2 linked regions of the Luteibacter rhizovicinus DSM 16549 genome follow. The protein of the gene in region 1 interacts with the protein of each later gene in a pairwise test. Links are inferred from orthologs where the notes say so. Each region holds a gene or a part of one and is shown on either strand. Other genes may lie near its edges. The genes, in order: leuS and ligA.

Region 1 (3,660 bases):
GGTGCCGTCGTCGGCCCCGCCGGGGTCGGTCGCCGCGCCCTTCGTGATCGACGTGCAAGCCGTCGGCGTGCCGCCGCAGGTGGACCAGCCTGCCCTGGTGCTGCGCCACGGCGCCACCGGTGTCTCCGTGGTCGATGGCGAACGCTGGGCCTCGCCGCTCGGCGACGAAATCCGGGGCGCGCTCGTGGCCGACCTGTCGACCCGCCTGGGCACGCACGACGTCCATGGCCTGCCGCACGCCAAGGGCGAGAAGGTCGTTCGGGTACAGCTCGATGTCCGCCGCTTCGACTCCGAAGTGGGCGGCAGCGCCACCCTGGAGGCCAGCTGGTCGGTCCGCTCCGGTGATACAGCCGGCGCGGCCTGTGCCTCGCGAGCCAGCGAGCCGGCCGGATCGAGCTACGACAGCCTGGTCGAGGCCCACCAGCGGGCCATCGGCCAGGTGGCCGACCAGGTCGCCGCCGCCGTCCGCGCCGTCGCCGCCGGCCAGTCCACCTGCCAGTAAACCATTCCACCCGCCAGGTGGCCTTTCGCTTTGCCTGAACCGCTCTCGTGGGATAGTCTCCCGCGATTGTGAGCATCCCACCGGTACCCAACACCATGCAGGACACCCAAGACCAGGGCACGCGCGAACAGGGCGGTTACGCCCCCGACGCCGTCGAGACCGCCGCCCAGCGCTTCTGGAACGCCACCCGCGCGTTCGAAGTGACCGAGGACGCGAGCAAGCCGAAGTTCTATTGCCTCTCGATGCTGCCGTATCCGTCTGGCGCCCTGCACATGGGGCATGTCCGCAACTACACCATCGGCGACGTGATCAGCCGTTTCCAGCGCCAGCAGGGCAAGAACGTCTTGCAGCCGATGGGTTGGGACGCCTTCGGCCTGCCCGCCGAAAACGCCGCGATCAAGAACAACACCGCGCCGGCGAAGTGGACGTACAAGAACATCGAGCACATGCGCGACCAGCTCAAGCGCATGGGCTTTGCGTACGACTGGACCCGCGAGGTCACGACCTGCCGCCCCGAGTACTACCAGTGGGAACAGCAGATGTTCACCCGGCTGATGAAGAAAGGCCTGGTGTACCGCAAGAACAGCGTCGTGAACTGGGACCCGGTCGACCAGACCGTGCTGGCCAATGAGCAGGTGATCGACGGCCGCGGCTGGCGTTCCGGTGCGCTGGTCGAAAAGCGCGAGATCCCGCAGTGGTTCCTCAAGATCACCGCTTACGCGCAGGAACTGCTGGACGGCCTGGATACGCTTCCCGGCTGGCCCGATGCGGTCAAGACGATGCAGCGCAACTGGCTGGGTCGTTCCGAAGGCCTGGAAATCCAGTTCGACGTGGACGGCGAAGCCGAGCCGCTGACCGTGTTCACCACGCGGCCGGACACCTTGATGGGTGTCTCGTATGTCGCGGTCGCGGCCGAGCATCCCATTGCCACGCGCGCCGCCGTGGGCAACCCGGGCCTCACCGCCTTCATCGAGAGCTGCAAGGCGGGCGGGGTCTCCGAAGCCGAGCTCGAGACGCAGGAAAAGCGCGGCTATTACACGGGCGTCGACGCCACGCATCCGCTCACCGGCGAGAAGGTGCCGGTATGGGTCGCCAACTTCGTGCTGATGGGCTACGGCACGGGCGCTGTCATGGCGGTGCCGGGTCACGACCAGCGCGATTGGGAATTCGCCCAGAAATACTCCTTGCCGATCAAGATGGTCGTCGTCGATCGCGGTGTCGTCGACGCCGTCGCCGAGCTTCGTCGCGACCTCGCGACCGAGGGCGGCGACACGCTGCAAAACGCCCTGGAAGGCGGTTCGTCCGACGCCTACCAGTCGTCCGCGGCCGTCGAGACGATCAAGACCTTCGAATCCAACATCCAGACCGCCGGCGCGTACACCGAGTACGGCACGCTGATCAATTCCGGTCCGTTCGACGGCCTTGGGTTCAAGGCCGCCTTCGACGCGATCTCGCTGGCGCTGATTGCCGCCGGCCGCGGCGAACGCCGGGTCAACTGGCGAATCCGCGACTGGGGCGTGAGCCGACAGCGCTACTGGGGCTGCCCGATCCCCGTGATCTATTGCCCCCAGTGCGATGCCGTGCCGGTGCCCGAGGACCAGTTGCCGGTCGTGCTGCCCGAAGACGTCGCGTTCTCCGGTGTGCAGTCGCCGATCAAGGCCGATCCCGAATGGCGCAAGACCACGTGCCCTTCGTGTGGTGGTCCTGCCGAGCGCGAAACCGATACCTTCGACACCTTCATGGAGTCGAGCTGGTACTACGCGCGTTACACCAGCCCCGGTGCGACGGCGCAGGTGGACGAGCGAGCCAACTACTGGACGCCGGTCGACCAGTACATCGGTGGCATCGAGCACGCCATCCTGCACCTGCTTTATTTCCGCTTCTATCACAAGCTGATGCGTGACGAAGGGCTGGTAAACAGCGATGAGCCGGCGACGAACCTGCTCTGCCAGGGCATGGTGATCGCCGAAACCTACTTCCGTAAGGAAGCGAATGGTTCGCTCACCTGGTTCAATCCGGCCGATGTCGACGTGCAGCGCGACGAGCGCGCGCGCATCGTCGGCGCCGTGCTTCGCAGCGATGGCCAGCCGGTGGAAATCGGTGGCATCGAGAAGATGGCCAAGTCCAAGAACAACGGTGTCGACCCGCAGTCCATGGTCGACAAGTACGGCGCCGATACGGTTCGCCTGTTCTCGATGTTCGCGGCACCACCGGACCAGTCGCTGGAATGGAACGAAGCGGGTGTGGAAGGCATGGCCCGCTTCCTGCGTCGCCTGTGGCGCGATGTCTCGGCCCATGCCGACGGAGCCGCGGCGGCACAGGGCGAGAATCCCGCCGCCGACGGCGCACGCAAGGCGCTTCGTCGTCAGTTGCACGAGACCATTCAGAAGGTCACCGACGATATCGGTCGGCGCCAGTCCTTCAATACGGCTATCGCGGCGCTGATGGAACTGTTGAACGCCCTGGCCAAGTTCGACGACGCCAGCGCGCAGGGCGCCGCCCTGCGCCAGGAAGCGTTCACCGCCGTGGTCCAGCTGATCAACCCGTTTACCCCGCATATCGCCCATGCGTTGTGGCAGGTGCTCGGTCACGGCGAGACCCTGGTCGAGGATGCCGGCTGGCCGGTGGTGGACCCGACGGCCCTGGTCCGTGATTCGCTGACCTATGCGGTGCAGGTCAACGGCAAACTTCGCGCTACCATCGAGGTGCCTGCCTCGGCCTCGAAGGAAGACGCCGAGGCCATGGCGCGCGCCGAGCCCACCGTGGCGCGCATGCTCGAAGGCCAGACCGTGCGCAAGGTGATCGTCGTGCCCGGAAAGATCGTCAACATCGTCGCAGGATAATCATGATCCCGATCCTCTCCCGTTCCCTGCGTACCGCCCTGGTCCTCGCTGCCGTCGCGCTGGTCAGTGGCTGCGGCTTTCATCTGCGGCAGACCGCGGCGCTCCCGCCAGGCATGAAGAAGATCCACCTGACCGTGGCGGCGGGCGGGTTGCTGGAGCGCGAACTGAGCCGCGCGCTGTCGAATTCGAATGCGGAGATCGTCGACCACGCGTCCGTCGACGCGGCCGACCTGACGATCACCGCGAACACCTTCCGCACCGACTCGCTTACGGTGAGCGGTACGGCACGCGTGACCGAGTACGCGGTCCGCTATC
Region 2 (3,381 bases), 1.7 Mb from region 1 along the record:
CGGGCATTTCTCGCCGATTGAGCAACAGGCCGACGATGCCGACCGGGACGTTGATCAGGAAGATGAGGCGCCAGTTGGTGAACTCCACCAGCGCACCGCCGAGCAGGGGGCCGAACACCGAGCCGAGCAGACCGAAGGTGGCCACCGTGGTCATGGCGCTGACGAATTCGCGTCGGTCGATGCTGCGGACGAGCACGTAGCGGCCCACGGGCATCAATGCCGCGCCGCCAAGGCCCTGGACGATGCGCGAGGCGACTAGCTCGGGCAGGGTCTGCGCCAAGCCGCACAGGAGCGAACCCAGGGCGAACACGGTAATGGCACCGCCGAAAACGCGCCTTGTGCCGAAGCGATCGCACAGCCAGGGACTCATGGGAATGAAGATCGCCAGGGTCAGCACGTAGCTGGTCAGGGCGGTGCGCATGCTCAACGGGCTAACGTCCAGCGCGCCCGCGATAGCGGGCACGGCGGTGTTGACGATCGTCGAATCCAGCGCCTGCATGAAGAAAGCGGCCGACACGAGCCAGATCAGGCCGCGGTAGCGGGCCCTGCTCGATGGCTCCGCTGGCGCAAGCGCCGGGCGGTCGGTGGAGAGGGCGTGAACGTCGGTCGGCGGGAGGGTGTCGATGACGTCGTGGGCTGGCATGGCTGTAACATTATAGACGATCAGAGCCTGACGGACCCCGCACATGCCCCAAGCCGCCGCCCCAGCCGATGTCGTCGAGCGTGCCACCGCGCTCCGCCATCGCCTCGAAGACGCCAATTACCGGTATCACGTGCTCGACGATCCGACCCTCGCCGACGCCGACTACGACCGCCTCATGCGTGAGCTCGAGGCACTCGAAGTCGAGTATCCGGTGCTCGCCGTTGCCGATTCGCCGACGCGACGCGTGGGTGCGCGTGCACAGGGTGGCTTCGCCGAAGTGACCCACGTGCTGCCCATGCTGTCGCTGGGCAACGCCTTCGAACAGGAAGGCGAGACCGATCGCGAAAAATATCGCGAAGTCGCCGACTTCGAGCGACGCATCGAGCAGACCCTCGATCGTCGCGAGCCCGTGTTCTCGGTCGAACCCAAGCTCGATGGTCTTGCCATCAGCCTTCGCTACGAAGACGGCGTGTTCGTGCAGGGCGCGACGCGCGGTGACGGCGCGGTGGGTGAAGATGTCACGGCCAACCTGCGCACGGTCAAGGCGATTCCGCTGCGCCTGCGCGGCGAGGGGTGGCCGCGCGTGCTCGAAGTGCGTGGTGAAGTGATCATGCCGCGCGCCGGCTTCGAAGCCTTCAACGAACGTGCGCGCACGAGTGGCGAGAAGCCGCTGGCCAATCCACGCAACGGTGCCGCCGGTTCGCTGCGTCAGCTCGATCCCGCGATCACGGCGAAACGCCCGCTCGCGTTCTTCGCCTATGCGGTCGGCCGCGTCGAAGACGGCGAGTTGCCGGACACCCATTCGGCCACATTGGCGAAGCTGCGTGACTGGGGTTTTCCGGTCTCGCCGGAAGTTTCCACGGCGAAAGGTTTCGAGGGCCTGCTGGCGTACTTCCGCAAGATCGGCGAGAAGCGCGATAGCCTCCCGTACGACATCGATGGCGTGGTCTACAAGCTGGACGACTACGCCGGCCAGCGCGAGATGGGTTTCGTTTCGCGTGCGCCGCGCTGGGCCATCGCGCACAAGTACCCCGCGCAGGAGCAGATGACCACCGTGGAGGCGATCGAGATCCAGATCGGTCGCACGGGCGCAGCCACCCCGGTCGCACGACTGACTCCGGTGCAGGTCGGTGGCGTGACCGTCACCAATGCCACGCTGCACAACGCCGACCAGGTCGCACGCCTGGACGTGCGTGTCGGCGACACCGTGATCGTACGTCGCGCAGGCGACGTCATTCCCGAGGTGGCGCGGGTGGTCGAGGAGAACCGGCCGGCGGGCACCGTGGTCTGGAAGATGCCCGAGGTCTGCCCGGTTTGCGGTTCCGAGCTGTTGCGCGAAGAGGGCGCCGCGGCGTATCGCTGCTCGGGTGGCCTGATCTGCGCTGCGCAGCGCAAGGAAGCCCTGATCCATTTCGCCTCGCGTCGCGCAATGGACATCGACGGCCTCGGCGATCGCTTCGTCGATGCCCTGGTCGAGTTCGACATGGTGCATACGCCGGCCGACCTCTACTCCCTCACGGTCGATCGCTTCGTCAAGATGAAGAAGCTGGCCGACGAGCGCGACGGCTCGACACCGGAGACGGTGAAGCAGGGCAAGGTGGCGACCAAGTGGGCGGAGAACCTCGTCGAGGCGATCGAGGCCAGCAAGAAGTCCACACTGCCGCGCTTCCTCTTCGGCCTCGGCATCATGCATATCGGCGAGAGCACGGCGAAGACGCTGGCGTCCTGGCTGGGCTCGCTGGACTTCGTACGCCGCACGCCGGCGCCGGTACTGCGCGTGCTGCCGGATATCGGCGATGAAGTCGCGACCTCGATCGCCGCTTTCTTCGAGCAGGAGGGCAACCAGAAGGTGGTCGACGCCTTGCTCGATGCAGGGATCGCCTTTGCCGACGAGGGCGCGCCGTCGCCCAAGCTGCGCGATCGCCTGGGCCTGGATGTGCTGCTGGATGCTGCCAAGGTGTCGAAGCTCGGGCCGAAGAGCACGGGCATCCTCGCGAAGAACTACGCCAGTCTCGATGCGCTGGTGAAGGCGGGCGAGCATCAGTGGATCGTCGCGGGCGTGCCGCAGGCGGCGGCATCGAACCTCACGACGCTCCTGGCCGACGCCGAACGCGTGACCGAGCTGCGTCGTGCCGATGAAGCGATGCGTGCGCTGGCCGCCGCGCTCCCGTCGAAGACCGCTAGCGCACTGCCGCTCGAAGGGCTGACCTACGTCATCACCGGTACGATGGAAACGCTCAAGCGCGACGACGCTACCGAACGCCTCGAATCGCTCGGCGCCAAGGTGGCCGGCTCGGTGTCGAAGAAGACCACGGGTGTGTTTGCTGGCGAGGCAGCCGGGTCCAAGCTGGATAAGGCCAATGAACTTGGCGTGCCGGTGTATACGGAAGCGGATCTCGTGGCCCTGCTGAGCGAACACGGTGTGGCGCCATGAACCGCATGACGTCGCTGCGCCTGCGCGCGCAGACGTATGCGACGATCCGCGGGTTCTTCGCTGAGCGCGACCTGCTCGAGGTGGAGACGCCGATCCTCTCTGCCGCCGGCAATACCGATCCGAACATCCAGAGCTTCCATACGAGCTTCAGCGGTCACGTGGACGCCGGGGCGCGCGAGCGCTGGCTGCGCACGTCGCCGGAGTTTCCGCTGAAACGCCTGCTTGCGGCGGGCGTGGGCGATTGCTATGAACTGGGTCGCGTTTTCCGCAACGGCGAAGCAGGTGGGCGGCACAACCCGGAGTT

Evidence for each region.
Region 2: the proteins of leuS (region 1) and ligA interact in binary tests that used the Escherichia coli proteins (3 or more experiments, as listed by UniProt). The link is inferred for Luteibacter rhizovicinus DSM 16549 from one-to-one orthologs.

Annotation. Positions count from the first base shown.
Region 1 is NZ_CP017480.1:2,766,062-2,769,721, forward strand. What follows is about bases 199-3,545. They hold leuS (leucine--tRNA ligase), read left to right. Parts: upstream 199-597; coding sequence 598-3,345; downstream 3,346-3,545. Other genes in these bases: BJI69_RS12555 (PqiC family protein), read left to right, coding at 199-502; BJI69_RS12565 (LPS-assembly lipoprotein LptE), read left to right, coding at 3,348-3,545. Outside these bases: more of BJI69_RS12555, read left to right, coding at 1-198; more of BJI69_RS12565, read left to right, coding at 3,546-3,660.
Region 2 is NZ_CP017480.1:4,454,948-4,458,328, reverse strand. Bases 314-3,381 are described here. They hold ligA (NAD-dependent DNA ligase LigA), read left to right. Parts: upstream 314-686; coding sequence 687-3,077; downstream 3,078-3,381. Other genes in these bases: epmA (EF-P lysine aminoacylase EpmA), read left to right, coding at 3,074-3,381; BJI69_RS20395 (MFS transporter), read right to left, coding at 314-643. In the rest of the region: more of BJI69_RS20395, read right to left, coding at 1-313. UniProt on the Escherichia coli protein: DNA ligase that catalyzes the formation of phosphodiester linkages between 5'-phosphoryl and 3'-hydroxyl groups in double-stranded DNA using NAD as a coenzyme and as the energy source for the reaction.